DNA from 3 places in the Streptomyces sp. B21-105 genome. Region 3 is predicted to be linked to each of the others. Evidence: riboswitches for the same ligand, from Rfam matches in the RefSeq annotation. Region 3 holds a riboswitch; each other region holds the start of a gene.

What was found. A riboswitch is a leader RNA that binds a small molecule or an ion and turns the genes downstream of it on or off. The one in region 3 is predicted to bind cobalamin.
Region 1: another riboswitch for cobalamin. It lies ahead of QA802_RS39035 (ABC transporter substrate-binding protein); the one in region 3 lies ahead of QA802_RS27940 (ribonucleoside-diphosphate reductase subunit alpha).
Region 2: another riboswitch for cobalamin. It lies ahead of QA802_RS10710 (cobalamin biosynthesis protein); the one in region 3 lies ahead of QA802_RS27940 (ribonucleoside-diphosphate reductase subunit alpha).

What each region holds. Positions count from the first base shown of each region.
Region 1 is NZ_JARUMJ010000001.1:8,726,783-8,732,174, reverse strand. Features, by position in the region: gene QA802_RS39040 (protein kinase domain-containing protein) at 1-1,543, opposite strand, end outside; cobalamin riboswitch at 1,928-2,058, shown strand; gene QA802_RS39035 (ABC transporter substrate-binding protein) at 2,149-3,207, shown strand; gene QA802_RS39030 (FecCD family ABC transporter permease) at 3,204-4,277, shown strand; gene QA802_RS39025 (ABC transporter ATP-binding protein) at 4,274-5,131, shown strand; gene QA802_RS39020 (histidine phosphatase family protein) at 5,369-5,392, shown strand, end outside.
Region 2 is NZ_JARUMJ010000001.1:2,370,985-2,376,376, reverse strand. Features, by position in the region: gene QA802_RS10725 (putative cobaltochelatase) at 1-867, opposite strand, end outside; gene QA802_RS10720 (hypothetical protein) at 864-1,016, opposite strand; gene QA802_RS10715 (cobyric acid synthase) at 1,037-2,569, opposite strand; gene QA802_RS10710 (cobalamin biosynthesis protein) at 2,566-3,510, opposite strand; cobalamin riboswitch at 3,611-3,749, opposite strand; gene QA802_RS10705 (hypothetical protein) at 3,993-4,214, opposite strand; gene QA802_RS10700 (inorganic phosphate transporter) at 4,249-5,392, opposite strand, start outside.
Region 3 is NZ_JARUMJ010000001.1:6,153,176-6,158,567, reverse strand. Features, by position in the region: gene QA802_RS27950 (NACHT domain-containing protein) at 1-1,006, opposite strand, end outside; gene QA802_RS27945 (GNAT family N-acetyltransferase) at 1,205-1,711, shown strand; cobalamin riboswitch at 1,764-1,899, shown strand; gene QA802_RS27940 (ribonucleoside-diphosphate reductase subunit alpha) at 2,025-4,418, shown strand; gene QA802_RS27935 (ribonucleotide-diphosphate reductase subunit beta) at 4,418-5,392, shown strand, end outside.

The sequences.
Region 1 (5,392 bases), 2.6 Mb from region 3:
CGGGTGCGGGTGCGGGTGCGGCGGAACGTTTCGACGCCGATTGCGGCAACGGCGTCGAACCCGGCCTCTGCGAACGCCCCTTGGCCGGTTCCGCGGCCTGTCCTCGTGTCTCGGCCTGGGCTGCGGACCGGGCGTCGGGCTGGGCTGCGGACCGGTTTTCGTAGCCGGTTTCGGATCGGGTTTCGTAGCCCGTTTCGTAGCCCGTTTCGGATCGGGCTCGGGTTTCTGCCCGGGACTCGGCCCGCGTGAGCGCCTGCGCCTGGGGCTGCCTCCGCACCTGGGCCGGCACGTCCGGTGAGACGAACGACTCGGCTCGCGCCAGTGCCGTGGGGGGCTCCGCGCCGCCGACGGCTGTGGCGCCCTCACCGCGGCTTGCGACGCCCTGGTTTCCGCTGCGGTTTGCGTAGCCGTTTCGGTCTTCGTTTCTGCTGGTGATGCCGTTTCTGGCTCCGCTTCCGTATCCGCTTCCGTATCTGTTCCCGTTTCCGCAGCTGTTGCCGTTTCCGTAGCTGTTCCCGTCGCTGCTGCCGCTTTCGGGGGCGCCGTATGCCGACTGGCCGGTGAGCTCAGACCGCTCGGCGACGGGCCCCTCGGGCGGCGCGGGCGGCGCGAAGGCAGCCCCGGGCCGCGGATCCGCGGCCGGCGGGGCGAGGCGGTCCAGGTCCCGCACGGCGGCCCGGTGGGCGTCGACCATGGCGGCCACGGGCGCCGGCAGCCAGCCCTCCGTCAGCACCTGTTCGGCGCCGCCGGGTGCGCAGGCCGCGGAGAGCCGGTCGGGGTGGATCCTCAGGACGGGGTCCTTGGCGTGACACAGACCGATGATCTTGTCCAGCGGTTCGGGCACCAGACTCAGGTCGGGCGCCCCGTGGGCCACCTGGTAGAGCAGCGCCGCGCCCACCGCCCCGCCGAACGGCGAGCGTCCGGACGCGGCGAACGCGAGCACCGAGCCGAGGCAGAAGACGTCGCCCTCGGGGCCCATCGGATCTCCGGTTGCCTGCTCCGGGCACATGTAGTCGAGGGAGCCGAACAGGGTGCCGGAACCGGTGAGTTCATAGCCGTCACGGGCGCGCACGATGCCGAAGTCGATGACCCGCGGGCCGTCCGCCGCGAGCAGCACGTTGGACGGTTTGAGGTCACGGTGCACGAGCCCTTCGGCGTGCACCGCCATCAGCGCCTCGGCGATGCCCGCGCCCAGTGCGAGGACCGTCTCCGCCGGCAGCGGCCCGTGCGCGGCGACCGCCTCGGCCAGGGTGGGGCCGGGTACGTGGTCGGTGGCGAGCCAGGGCGTCTCGTCGTCCGGTGCGGCGTCGACGACGTGTGCCGTGTAGGCACCGCCGACTGCGGCCGCGGCCGCCACCTCCCGCCGGAAGCGGATACGGAAGTTGTTGTCGTCCGCCATCTCGGGACGGATCACCTTGACCGCGACGACACGGCCGGCCGACGACCGTGCCAGATAGACCCGGCCCATGCCGCCTGCGCCGAGCCGGGCCACGAGCCGGTACGGCCCGAGCTGCTCGGGGTCTTCTGGGCGCAGTGACTGCATGCCCTCGGCCGCCTGTTCTCGGTGGGGACGGGCAAAGATCCCGCCCACGCTGCGGGGGAAGGCCCGGTGGGGGTCCGGACGACAGACTAGGCGCTCGAACGGCGGTTCGGGAGCGGGTCATTGCATGCCGGTCCACGCACCTGAAAGTAAGTACCCGGCCGCACTCCGGCCCTTTCACGCCGATATGACGCCATGTCAAAGGTCGGGTGACACGTGCTTTCCCTGCGGGAACAGTGCGTGCTGAGCAACAGGTGCACGATGAAAGCACGTAGTGGCCCGGAGACCTCCGATGTGTCGAAGGTCACCCCCGTCAGGACCCTCGACGCCTGTGGTAGCTTGCCGAAGCCAGTCGTACTCGTGCGCGCCCCCGGGCGCGCAGGGGTCAGGGAATCCGGTGAGACTCCGGAGCTGACGCGCAGCGGTAAGGGCGACGGGCGGGGCTTTCGGCCACTGGGGCGCGCACGCGCGCGCTCCGGGAAGGCGCCTCGCCCGGGTGACCCCGAGTCCGAAGACCTGCTGGCGGCCTCCGGTGCCGCAGACCGGCCGGAGGAGCGCACCGTACGACCGGGCTTCGCGCTTGAGCCCTCGACGACGAAGGAAACTCCGTGCCGTTCGCACGTCCCGTCCGCTCTGCCGTCCTGTTCCTGGCAGGCGCCCTCCTGTCGACCGGCTGCGGCGGATCCGCCACCTCCCCCGCCTCCTCGGCCGCCACCGACGGTCCCGCCGGGGGGCAGGCGGCCGGCCATCCGGTCACGCTCGACAACTGCGGACAGCGGGTCCGGATCGACACGCCCCCGCGGCGGGCGGTCTCCCTCAACCAGGGTACGACGGAGATCATGCTCTCCCTCGGGCTCGGCGACCGGATGGCGGGCACCGCCACCTGGACCGAACCGCTGCCCGAGAGCCTGGAGAAGGCAAACGCCCGGGTGCCGCGGCTGGCCGACAACGCACCCTCCTTCGAGAAGGTCCTGGACGTCGAACCCGACTTCGTGGCCGCCTCGTTCGCCTCCACGCTCGGCAAGGGCGGGGTGGCCACCCGCGAGCAGTTCGAGAAGCTCGGGGTGCCGGCCTATCTCTCCCCCGCCGACTGCGCCGGCAAGGACAACAGCGGCGACGGCGACGGCGTCCGCACCGAGCCGCTCACCATGGACGCGGTGTACGGCGAAGTACGCGACCTGGCCCGGGTCTTCGGTGTCGAGAAGCGGGGGGAGATCCTGGTGGCCGACCTGAAGTCCCGGGTGAGCAGGGCCGCTTCGGGACTCGACGCAAAGGACGTCACCCTCCTCTACTGGTTCGCCAACTCCCAGTCCCCCTACCTGGCCGGCTGCTGCGGCGCCCCCGGCGTCATCACCCGCGAAGTCGGTGCGAAGAACGTCTTCGACGACACCGAGGAGGAGTGGCCGCAGGTCAACTGGGAGACGGTCGCCGACCGCGACCCGGACGTCCTCGTCATCGGCGATCTGACCCGTAAGCAGCAGACGGCCGAGACCGCGGCCAGGAAGATCGCGTTCCTGGAGTCCGATCCGGTCACCAGGAACATGACCGCCGTGCGGAAGAAGCGGTACGTGCTGCTGTCCGGGCAGGCGATGAACCCGACCGTGCGCACGGTCGAGGGCGTGGAGAAGGTGGCCGCGGCACTGCGCGCGTACGGCCTCGCGGGATGACTGTCGCCGACCCGGCGGCCGCCGCCGCGCCCGCGGTGGCGGCACGGGAGCCGCGCCACAGGGTGCGCCACGGGCCGCTGTGGGCGGCCGGCCTCGTGCTGCTGTGCGCGTCCGTCGCCATGGCGATCACCATCGGCCCGGCGGACATCGCCGTCGGGGACGTGTGGTCGACAGTGGCCTCCCATCTCGGCTTCGGCGAGGCCGGGTTGACGCCGCTGAGGGACGGCATCGTGTGGAATCTGCGGCTGCCGCGCACCCTGCTGGCGGCGGTGTGCGGCGCGGGCCTCGCCGTGTGCGGCGCGGTGATGCAGTCCCTGCTGCGCAACCCGCTCGCCGACCCGTTCGTCCTCGGGATCTCCTCCGGCGCCTCGACGGGCGCGGTCGTGGTGGTCGTGCTCGGGGCGGGCGGCGGCGCCCTGTCGGTGTCCGGGGGCGCGTTCCTGGGCGCGGCGGTCTCCTTCGCACTGGTACTGCTGCTCAGTCACACGCTGGGCGGCGCCACGGACCGCGTGGTGCTCGCCGGGGTGGCGGCGATGCAGTTGTTCTCGGCGCTCACCTCGTTCGTCGTCATGACTGCCGCCGACGCGGAGACCACTCGCGGGGTCCTGTTCTGGCTGCTCGGCTCGCTCAGCGGAGCCGACTGGGCGGACGTGGGCGTGGGTCTGGCGGTGCTGGTCGCGGTGCTGCTGGTGTGCACGGGGTACGCGACGACGCTGGACGCCTTCGCGTTCGGGCAGGACGCGGCCGCGTCGCTGGGCGTGCACGTGGCCCGCACCCGGCTGGTCCTGCTCTGCGCCACCGCCCTGCTGACGGCCACTCTGGTCAGTTCCGCGGGGGCGATCGGCTTCGTCGGCCTGGTGCTTCCGCACGCGGCCCGCGCTCTGACCGGTCCAGGACACACCCGGCTGCTGCCGGCCACCGCTCTGGCGGGGGCGGTGTTCCTGGTGTGGGTGGACACCCTCGCCCGCACCGTGCTGGACCCGCAGGAGGTGCCGGTGGGCGTGGTGACCTCGCTGATCGGCGTCCCGGCGTTCGTTCTCGTGCTGTACCGGACCAGGAGCGCGCGATGACCGGGCCCGCCAAGGACAACGGCTTGCGCGGCGACCGGCTCGCCTACGCGGCGGGCGGCTCGCTGATCCTGGACGGGGTCGACCTCGCGCCGCGCCCGGGGACCGTCACCGGTCTGCTCGGTCCCAACGGTTCCGGCAAGTCCACGCTGCTGCGTCTGCTCGCCGGCGTCCTCGCCCCCGCCTCGGGCGTCGTCACCCTCGACGGCCGTCCGCTGAAGCGGGTCGGGCGGCGGGCGCTCGCCCGGCGGGTCGCCGTCGTGGAGCAACAGGCCGACTCCCAGGTCGCGTTGAGCGTTCTGGACGTCGTACGTCTCGGCCGTGTCCCGCACCGCCGGGCCTGGGGCGCGGCGTCGGCCGAGGACGAGGCGGCGGTGCGTGCCGCGCTGGAGCGGACCGGTCTCGGCGACCAGGCCGGCCGGCTGTGGCACACCCTCTCCGGCGGGGAGCGTCAGCGTGTCCAGGTCGCCCGCGCACTCGCCCAGCAACCGCGGGAGCTGCTGCTGGACGAGCCCACCAACCACCTCGACATCCAGCACCAGCTCGCGCTGCTGGACCTGATCACGGAGCTCGGGCTGACCAGCGTCGTCGCACTGCACGATCTGAACCTGGCCGCGATGTACTGCGACCGGGTGGTCGTCCTCAAGCAGGGCCGGGCGGTGGCCGACGGCACGCCGCAGGAGGTGCTCACCGAGGCGCTGATCGCCGACGTCTACGGGGTGCGGGCCAGCCTCACCCGCGACGGCCCCGACGGCCGCCCGCACATACGCTTCCTGGGCACCCTGCCCGCCGAGCGGAACGGGGAGCGGAGGAACGTGGCGCGGACGAACGTGGGGCAAGGGACGGAGAGCAGCTGATCGGAGAGCAGCTGACCGAGGGACGGCCGGGCGGCGAGCGACGGCCGGCGGGCTGACCGTTCAGCGGCGGCCCGGCGCGGTCCTGCGCAGCCCGGCGCAGCACGGAACGCCGTTCTCCGCGCGGCCGCGCCCTCAGTCCGTCCGCCCTCCGTCCGTGCGCCTTCCGTACTGCCGTGCCCTCCGCGCTCGCGTCGGAAGCCCGGGTACGTTCATGACCGGACCACGAGGAGCCGCCACATGACCATCCGGGTCGTTCTCGTC
Region 2 (5,392 bases), 3.8 Mb from region 3:
GGCGGCCAGCGCGGTGGCCGTGCGCGCCATGACGATGTCGGCCCGCATGCCGTCCACCTCGAACGCGGCGCAGGTCGCCGCGATCTGCCGCAGCGCCGCGTCGCCCAGCCGCACCGACGGCAGCAGCTCCCGCGCGGCTGCGATCCGGGCGCGGACGGCGGCCTCCTCGTCCGCCCAGCGCGCGGCGAACGCCTCGGGGTCGTCGTCGTGCGCGAGGCGCCGCCGCACCACCTCCACCCGCTGGTCGGGCTCGCGCGAGGCGGCCACCTCCACCGTCAGCCCGAACCGGTCGAGCAACTGCGGCCGCAGCTCGCCCTCCTCGGGGTTCATGGTGCCGACGAGCAGGAACCGGGCCGCGTGCCGTACGGAGACCCCCTCGCGCTCGACGTACGAGGCGCCCATCGCGGCCGCGTCCAGCAGCAGGTCGACCAGGTGGTCGTGGAGGAGATTGACCTCGTCGACGTAGAGGATGCCCCGGTGCGCGTCGGCGAGGAGCCCCGGCTCGAAGGCCTTCACGCCCTCCGCCAGCGCCCGTTCGATGTCCAGCGCGCCCACCAGCCGGTCCTCGGAGGCGCCGACCGGCAGCTCCACCATCCGCGCCGGCCGCGTCTCGGACGCCCCCGGCTCGTGCGGTCCGTCCGGGCAGGCCGGGTCGGGCGATGCCGGGTCGCAGGAGAACCGGCAGCCGGTCACCGCGTCCAGCGCCGGCATGAGCGCCGACAGCGCCCGTACGGCCGTCGACTTGGCGGTGCCCTTCTCGCCGCGCACCAGCACACCGCCCACCGCCGGCGACACGGCGTTCAGCAGCAGCGCGAGCCGCAGGTCGTCCTGGCCGACGACGGCCGTGAACGGGAAAGGAGTACTCACTTCTCGTTGCCTTCCAACTCGCCCTCCGGCCCGGGACGGACGTCCCACAGCCGTTCGGTGGTGCCCCGCCGCGGCCACCGGCCGGACTTCCCCGTGCGCAGGACACCGGCGGCCGACGACGACAGCGCCGGCGACGGCCCGGCGCTCACGCGGCCTTTCGTACGAGTGCTCACGCGGGTGCTCCCGGGGGAACGAACGGCAGCCCGCGCGGCGCGCCCGACTCGATCAGCCGCCAGAGCGCGTCGGTGTCCGCGTGCTCTTCGATCAGGTCGCCGAGCCGGTCCAGCTGCTCCTCGCGCAACGCGCCGAACGAGGTGTCCGGGGCGGGCACGAAACGCCGGCCCGCCGCTGCGGCCACCTCCCGCAGGAAGGCCCGCCGGAACCCGTCCGACTCCAGCGAGCCGTGCCAGTGCGTGCCCCAGACCTGCCCGATCCGGCAGCCGTCCAGGGGGTTTCCGCGGTCGTCGCGCAGGAACGCCTCCCCACCGTCCACGGTGGCCACCCCGTGATGGATCTCGTACCCCTCGACGGACTCGCCGAGGGCTTCGCCCACCGGGCGGGTCAGGGTCTTCGCCGGGGCGAACCGCACCCGCACGGGCAGCAGTCCGAGCCCCTCGACCCGGCCGAGCCGGCTCTCCACCTCGTCCTCGATCCGCTCGCCGAGGATCTGGTAACCCCCGCAGACGCCGAGGACGGGCCGCTGCTCGGCGGCCCGGCGCACCAGCGCGTCGGCCAGCCCGCGCTCGCGCAGCCACTCCAGTGCCCGCACGGTGCCCCGGGTCCCCGGTACGACGACCAGGTCGGCGTCGGCCAGCTCCTCGGGCCGGTCGACGAACCGCACGACGACGCCGGGCTCGGCGGCCAGCGCGTCCACGTCGGTGAAGTTGGACATCAGCGGGACCGCGCAGACGGCGACCCGCAGCACGTCCTCGCCGACCGGCGGAGCGGTGTTCGACTCCCGCACGGTCCCCCGCAGCGACACCCTCAGCCCGTCCTCCTCGTCGATCCCCAGCCCGTGCCGGAACGGCAGCACCCCGTACGTCCGCCGCCCGGTGAGCCCGTGCAGCATGTCCAGGCCCGGCTCCAGCAGGGAGACGTCCCCGCGGAACTTGTTGACCAGGAACCCGGCGACCAGTTCCTGGTCCTCGGGCGACAGCAGGGCGACCGTGCCGAAGAACGACGCGAAGACCCCGCCCCGGTCGATGTCGCCGACGACGAGCACGGGCAGCCGCGCGCTCCGCGCGATCCCCATGTTCACGATGTCGGTCCGCCGCAGGTTGATCTCGGCGGGACTGCCCGCCCCCTCACAGATCACCGCGTCATACGTGCCCCGCAACTCGGCGAGACAGTCGAGAACGGTGCCGAGAAGTCTCTGCTGGCGCCCACCGTGATAGCCACGGGCGCTCATCTCGCCCACCGGCCTGCCCAGCAGCACGACCTGGCTGCTGCGCTCCCCGCCCGGCTTGAGCAGCACCGGGTTCATCAGCGCGGTCGGCTCCACCCGGCAGGCCTGCGCCTGCATGGCCTGCGCCCGCCCGATCTCGGCGCCCTCCCGCGTCACGAAGGAGTTGAGGGACATGTTCTGCGCCTTGAACGGCGCGACCTTGACGCCCTGTCGCACCAGCCACCGGCAGATCCCGGCGGTGACGACGCTCTTGCCGGCGTCGGAGGTCGTGCCGGCGACGAGGAGCCCCCCGCTCATGACTGACGTCCCTTCGCGACGAGGCGCGCGGCGACGGTGACGCCGAGCGCGAGCAGACCGACGCGGCGGGAGAGCCGCGCGGCGCGTTCGATGTCGGGCACGGCGACGGCCCGTCCGGCCGCCCCGTTGAGCACCGGCCGGTGTTCGACCCGGCCGCCGTACGCCAGGGTCCCGCCCAGCCGCACGCCGAGGGCGCCCGCGAAGGAAGCCTCCACGGGGCCCGCGTTGGGGCTCGGGTGCTTGCGGGCGTCGGCGCGCCAGGCCCGCAGCGCGCCGCGCGGATCGTCGCCCGCGGCGGCGGCCAGCACGGCGGTCAGCCGCGCCCCGGGCCACCCGGCGAGGTCGTCGAGCCGGGCGGCGGCCCAGCCGAAGCGCAGATACCGCGGCGAGCGGTGACCGACCATCGCGTCCAGGGTGTTGACGGCCCGGAACCCGGCCAGTCCCGGCACACCGCCCACGGCGCCCCACACCAGCGCCCCGACGACGGCGTCGGAGGTGTTCTCGGCGACGGACTCCACGACGGCCCGGGCGATCCCGTCGGCGTCCAGCGCCTGCGGATCCCGCCCGCACAGATGCGGCAGCCGTTCCCGGGCCGCCTCGACGTCCCCCGCCTCCAGGGCCCGCCCGATCGCTCGGGACTCGCGCACGAGCGAACTGCCCCCGACGACGGCCCAGGTGGCGGCGGCGGTCAGGGCGACGGAGGCGGCGGGAGAGCGGCGCGCGCCCCGCGAGGCGACGGCCCCCAGGGCCACGGCGCCGCCCGCGCACACGGCGGTGTGCAGGGCGCCCCACCCCCGGTGGTCCCGCCACAGCAGCCGTTCGACGGCGCCCGCGGCCCGCCCGAACACGGCGACCGGGTGCCCGCGGCGGGGATCGCCGAGGAGCAGGTCGCCGAGCAGGCCGGCGGCGGCGCCGTACGCGTGGACGCGCTCGGCACCCATCGGGTCAGCCGGTGGTGGGGGCGGGGGTCGGCTCGGTGGTGACGCTCGGTCGGCAGCCGCACATGGCAGAGGTCCTCACTCAGGGTGTCCGCGCCCTGGTTCGACGAGACCGGCGGCGAGAGTTCCTGGCTCCCGGGGGTCTGCTCCCCGGTGACAGTGGCGGGACCGCGCCGGACTCGCACCGGCTTCCTCTTCTGCCGCCGTAATGGCCCGGGCAGTCCACCACGGGCCCGGAAGAGTCGTCAACTTGCTGTTGACCTGCGCGGGGAGGATGTGCAGAACCCCACACGGCGGGGCCGGCGGGGTTCACGAACGGGGTGCGGAGAGCGGGTACGGGAACGGGGTGCGCGGACGAGCACAGGAACGGGAACAGGAACGGGAACAGGAACGGGGTGCGGGACGACGATCCGTCCCGCACCCCTGAGGTCCACGTCCCGTCGGCCCACGTCCCGTCGGCCCACGTCCCGTCGGACGACGGCGCGTCAGACCACGATCAGCGAGATGCCGTAGGCCACGGCTGCCGCGCAGGCGGCGAAGCACGCGTACGCGCCCGTCACCGCGAGGGCGGCCGAGCCGCCCTCGGCCGCCGCGCGTTCCCTGCGCGACAGGCCCATGACGCCGAGGGTGAACAGGGTGACGAGGCCCACGGTGACCACGAGGCTGACGCCGAACACGGAGCCCAGGGCTGCCCAGTCGATCTTCATGGCGGTTCTCTTCCTTCGTTCCGGTGGCGCGGGCTCAGACGGCCGCGGCAGGGGGAGCGGCAGGGGCGGGCGGCGCGGCCGACGCGGGCGGCGCCGGGATGGTGGCCGTCAGGTCCGTCGTGACGTCCGCGGCCGGCGTGCCCGTGGGCGGCGGGGCGACCATGGCGATGGCCGTGGTGATCACTCCGGCCGGTTCCTCGGTCTCGTTGACGTTCGACGCGTCGACGACCTCACGCCGGGAGATCTTCCAGATGGCCGCGCTGGAGGCGATCAGGAAGACGGCGACCACGGCCGTGCCCCAGTCGCCGAGCCCGGTGACCGATTCGGCGAGCGCGCCCACCAGGGCGGCGGCCGGGAGCGTCAGACCCCAGGCGACGAACATGCGGGTCGCGGTCGACCACCGGACCACGCCGCCCTTGCGGCCCAGCCCCGCGCCCATCACCGCACCGGAGACCGAATGCGTGGTGGAGAGGGAGAAGCCGAGGTGGGACGAGGCCAGGATGACCGTCGCGGCACTGGTCTGGGCGGCGAAGCCCTGCTGCGGCTGGAGGTCGGTCAGCCCCTTGCCCATCGTGCGGATGATGCGCCAGCCGCCGAGGTAGGTGCCGAGCGCGATGGCCAGACCGGCCGAGAGGATGACCCAGGTGGGCGGGTCGGAGTCGGGGGCCACGGCGCCGCCGGCGACCAGCGCGAGGGTGATGATGCCCATCGTCTTCTGGGCGTCGTTGGTGCCGTGGGCGAGAGAGACCAGGCCGGCCGAGGCGATCTGGCCCGCGCGGTAACCCTTGTCCGCGGCCTTGCCGTCGGCCTTGCGGCCCAGCGTGTAGGAGAGGCGGGTGGCGAGCATCGCCGCGACGCCCGCGACGATCGGGGCGGCGACCGCCGGCAGCAGCACCTTGGTGACGAGCACGTCGCCGTGCACCGCGCCCATGCCGGCCGAGGCGATGGTGGCGCCGATCAGACCGCCCATCAGGGCGTGCGAGGAGCTGGAGGGCAGACCCACCAGCCAGGTCAGCAGATTCCAGAGGATCGCGCCGACCAGGGCGGCGAAGATGACCTCGGGACGGATGCCGGTCTCGTCGACGAGACCCTTGGAGATCGTGTTGGCGACCTCCACCGAGAGGAAGGCTCCCACAAGGTTCAGCACGGCGGACATGGCCACCGCGACCTTGGGCTTG
Region 3 (5,392 bases):
CCTCGACGAAGCGCAGCGCCTCCTCCTCGCTGAGGGGTTCGAGCATCACGATCGCGGCGGAGGTGGTCTCCAGCGGGCTGTGCGGCCGGGAGGCGATCACCAGGGGCAGCTTCTCCTCGCGGGCGCGCTCGATGGCCTGGCGGATGACGTTGTCCCGGTTCTGCTGCCGGCCGTCGTCGAGCAGGGCCTCCTCCAGGCCGTCGGCGAGGACGACCGGTTTGTCGTCGGCGAGGAGTTGCTGCCACACCCGGTCGGTCTTGCTGCGCGCCAGAACCCCCTTGGGCGCCTCCTGGGCGAACCGCTCCCTGGCCAGTCGCTCGAAGTTGAGCTCGGCGCCGTCCGTCGCGTCGCGCAGCCTGATCGGCACCGGTACGGCGTGCTGGCGGGCCAGGAGTTCGGTGAGCCGTACGAGGACGGCGGTCTTCCCCGCGCCGACGCCGCCGACGAGCAGATACGGCCGCCGGGTGTCGCGCTCCCGCAGCCGCTCGGCGATGACCTGGGCGATGTCCTCGCGGCCGACGATCTCGCGGGTGTCGTATCCGGCGGTGGGCACCAGGGCCCGGGGATCCCGCAGGGCCTTGGTGAGGTAACGCCGCTTGGTCCAGCGGTACCACCAGAACAGGAAGAGCGCGGCGGCGATCGAGGCGGCGAGGACCGGACCGACGAACCGGGAGACGATCTCGAATCCCTGGTTGTTCTGCCGCCACTTCTCGAAGCCGGTCGTGTCGTGCGTGACGAGGATGAACACGCCCTCCCCGACCCAGGCGAGCACCGCCAGCACGGCGACCAGCCAGACCGCCCGGGTGACGTTGGCGTAGGAGACCCACCGGCGCCACTTCTTGGGGCGGGCGACGCCGCGGCGGGCCTCCCGACGGATCGTCAGGGAGTGCCAGCGGCCGACGAGCCCGTGCCGCAGGCGGGTTCCCGCCCGCCGGAAAGGCAGCGTGGCCATCGGCGCGTCGCGCGGTCGCTCCTTGCCGGGCGGATGGCGGACGACCCTCGTCATGCCGTTCTCCTTCCGAGTCCCGGGAGCGGTCCCCGGACGGAGGGCTCGCGGACAGAGGACTCGCAGGCAGTGGACTCGCCGGCAGAGGACTCGCGAAAAAGGATTCGCGGGCGGAGGATTCGCGCGGCGTCGGCGGCTACTTCCATGGAAACACTCCCGGTACGCTCCGCAACCCGGGCGTCCGGCAGACTCGGGGCCATGGACATCGCGATACGGCAGGTCGCGCCCGGCGAGTACCGGGCCCTCGGTGAACTCACCGCCCAGGCCTACCTCCAGGACGGTCTCCTCGACTACGGCGAGGAGGACCCGTATCTGCCGGTGTTGAAGGACGTCGCCGCGCGGGCGGCCGCCGCCGAGGTGCTGGTGGCCATGGACGGCGACCGGCTCCTCGGCGGCGTCACCTTCGTGGCCGGTCCCGGCCCGGTCGCCGACATCGCGCGGCCCGGTGAGGCCGAGATCCGTGCGCTCGCGGTCGCGCACGCGGCGCGCGGCCGGGGTGCCGGGGAGGCCCTGGTGCGGGCCTGCCTCGAGCGGGCGCGGGGCACCCGGGGCTGCACGGCCGTCGTCCTGTCGAGTCAGCGCAGTATGCACAGCGCGCACCGGATCTACGAACGTCTCGGTTTCGTCCGCACACCCGAGCGGGACTGGAATCCCGTGCCGCACCTGGACGACCTCACTCTGCTCACCTATCAGTTGACGCTCTGAAACCGCCCCGACACAACATCTGGGGGTGGCGTGACGGGTGAGCACAAGATGTATGCTCATGCTCGCTGTCGCCGCAGGGGAATCCGGTGCGAATCCGGAACTGTCCCGCAACGGTGTACTCGCGTGCATCCCTACCCATATGGGCACGCCTGTTCAGTCCGAGGTCCTGCCGACAGCGCGCCCGGCCGTCCGGTCCGGGTTGCCCTGACGTCCGGGCCTCGTGGAGTGGGCCGGTGGACGCGACGCCCCCGCGCGCTCGTGTGCTGCCCCCTGCCCTGCGCCAGGCCCCCTGCCGAGCGAGGGAGAGCCCCACGTGACCATCGCGCCAGCCGAACCGGCCTCAGTCACCGAGCTGAAGACCGACGGTCCCGGGACCGCGTTGCTGCGTACCCTGACCGAGCTGACCGCCGACCTGCCCGACGCCGACCCCGGCCGGGTCGCCGCCGCCGCGCTGCGCGGCCGGTCCGCCCGGGCCGACGAGGCGGAGCTGCGCGAGCTGGCCACGGAGGCGGCCGCCGGCCTGATCGCCGAGGACCCCGCCTACTCGAAGCTGGCCGCCCGGCTGCTGACGATCTCCATCGCCGCGGAGGCCGCCTCCCAGGGCGTCACCTCGTTCACCGCGTCGGTCGCCGTCGGCCACCGCGAGGGCCTGATCGCGGACCGCACCGCCGAGTTCGCGCGCATCCACGCGGCCCGTCTCGACGCGCTGATCGACACCGCCGCCGACGACCGCTTCGGCTACTTCGGACTGCGCACCCTGCACAGCCGCTACCTCCTGCGGCACCCGATCACCCGCAAGGTGGTCGAGACGCCCCAGCACTTCCTGCTGCGCGTCGCCGCCGGTCTGGCGGATGGGGGCACCCCCTCCGGGGGAAACACGGCGCGCGCCCTGGACGAAGTCGCCGCGCTCTACCGGCTGATGAGCCGGCTGGAATACCTGCCGTCCTCCCCCACGCTCTTCAACTCCGGCACCCGGCACCCGCAGATGTCGTCCTGCTACCTCCTCGACTCCCCGCTGGACGAGCTGGACTCCATCTACGACCGTTACCACCAGGTGGCCCGGCTGTCGAAGCACGCCGGCGGCATCGGGCTGTCGTACTCCCGCATCCGCAGCCGGGGTTCGCTGATCCGCGGCACCAACGGGCACTCCAACGGCATCGTGCCGTTCCTCAAGACCCTGGACGCCTCCGTCGCCGCCGTGAACCAGGGCGGCCGGCGCAAGGGCGCGGCGGCGGTCTACCTGGAGACCTGGCACTCCGACATCGAGGAGTTCCTGGAGCTGCGGGACAACACCGGTGAGGACGCCCGGCGCACGCACAACCTGAACCTGGCGCACTGGATCCCGGACGAGTTCATGCGCCGGGTCAACGCCGACGAGCCGTGGTCGCTGTTCTCCCCGGCCGACGTGCCCGAGCTGGTCGACCTGTGGGGCGACGAGTTCGACGCGGCCTACCGCAAGGCCGAGGCGGACGGCCTGGCGAAGAAGACCATCCCGGCCCGTGACCTGTACGGCCGCATGATGCGCACCCTCGCGCAGACCGGCAACGGCTGGATGACCTTCAAGGACGCGGCCAACCGCACCGCCAACCAGACGGCCGAGCCGGGCCACGTCGTGCACTCCTCCAACCTCTGCACGGAGATCCTGGAGGTCACCGACGACGGCGAGACGGCGGTGTGCAACCTGGGCTCGGTGAACCTCGGCGCGTTCGTCGACACGGCGGCCGGCGACATCGACTGGGAGCGGCTGGACGGGACCGTCCGCACGGCCGTCACGTTCCTCGACCGCGTCGTCGACATCAACTTCTACCCGACCGAGCAGGCGGGCCGGTCCAACGCCCGCTGGCGTCCGGTCGGGCTGGGCGCGATGGGCCTCCAGGACGTCTTCTTCCAGCTGCGGCTGCCCTTCGACTCTCCCGAGGCCAAGGCCCTGTCCACCCGTATCGCCGAGCGGGTCATGCTCGCCGCCTACGAGGCCTCCGCGGACCTGGCCGAGCGGAGCGGTCCGCTGCCGGCCTGGGAGAAGACCCGTACGGCCAGGGGCGTGCTGCACCCGGACCACTACGGCGTCGAGTTCGCCTGGCCCGAGCGCTGGGCGGCACTGCGCGAGCGGATCGCCTCGACGGGTCTGCGCAACTCCCTGCTGCTCGCCATCGCGCCCACCGCCACCATCGCCTCCATCGCGGGCGTCTACGAGTGCATCGAGCCGCAGGTGTCGAACCTGTTCAAGCGCGAGACGCTGTCCGGGGAGTTCCTCCAGGTCAACTCGTACCTGGTGCGCGAGCTCAAGGAGCTCGGCGTCTGGGACGCCCGTACCCGTGAGGCGCTCCGCGAGGCGAACGGCTCGGTGCAGGGCTTCGCGTGGATCCCGGCCGAGGTGCGGGACCTGTACCGCACGGCGTGGGAGATCCCCCAGCGCGGCCTGATCGACATGGCCGCCGCCCGTACCCCGTACCTCGACCAGGCGCAGTCGCTGAACCTGTTCCTGGAGACGCCGACGATCGGCAAGCTCTCCTCGATGTACGCGTACGCGTGGAAGTCGGGCCTGAAGACGACGTACTACCTGCGCTCGCGCCCGGCCACCCGGATCGCCCGGGCCGCCCAGGCCCAGGCGCAGCCGGAGAAGACCGTCCCCGTGCAGCAGGCCGCCGACCCCGACGCCGTCGCCTGCTCCCTGGAGAACCCCGAGTCCTGCGAGGCCTGCCAGTAATGACCACCGCACCCGAGAAGACCGACAGGGCCGACAAGGCCGACAAGGCCGTGACGACCGGCAAGGCCGAGAAGAACCTGCTCGACCCGGGCTTCGAGCTGACCCTGCGTCCGATGCGCTACCCCGACTTCTACGAGCGCTACCGGGACGCCATCAAGAACACCTGGACCGTCGAGGAGGTAGACCTCCACTCGGACGTCACCGACCTGGCGAAGCTGTCCGAGGGCGAGCAGCACATGATCGGCCGGCTGGTCGCGTTCTTCGCGACGGGCGACTCGATCGTGGCGAACAACCTCGTGCTGACGCTGTACAAGCACATCAACTCCCCCGAAGCGCGCCTGTACCTGTCCAGGCAGCTCTTCGAGGAGGCCGTGCACGTCCAGTTCTATCTGACGCTGCTGGACACCTATCTGCCCGACCCGGACGACCGGGCGGCGGCCTTCGCTGCGGTGGAGAACATCCCGTCCATCCGCGAGAAGGCCGAGTTCTGCTTCAAGTGGATCAACGAGGTGGAGAAGCTGGAGCGGCTGGAGTCGCAGGCCGACCGGCGCCGCTTCCTGCTCAACCTGATCTGCTTCGCCGCCTGCATCGAGGGCCTGTTCTTCTACGGCGCGTTCGCGTACGTCTACTGGTTCCGCAGCAGGGGCCTGCTGCACGGTCTGGCCACCGGGACCAACTGGGTGTTCCGCGACGAGACCATGCACATGAGCTTCGCCTTCGAGGTCGTCGACACGGTCCGCAAGGAGGAGCCGGAGCTCTTCGACGACCTCCTCCAGAAGCAGGTCACCGACATGCTCCGGGAGGCCGTCGAGGCCGAGCTGCAGTTCGGGCGCGACCTGTGCGGCGACGGCCTGCCGGGCATGAACACCGAGTCGATGCGGCAGTACCTCGAGTGCGTCGCCGACCAGCGTCTGGTGCGGCTCGGCTTCGCCCCGGTGTACGGCTCGGAGAACCCCTTCTCCTTCATGGAGCTG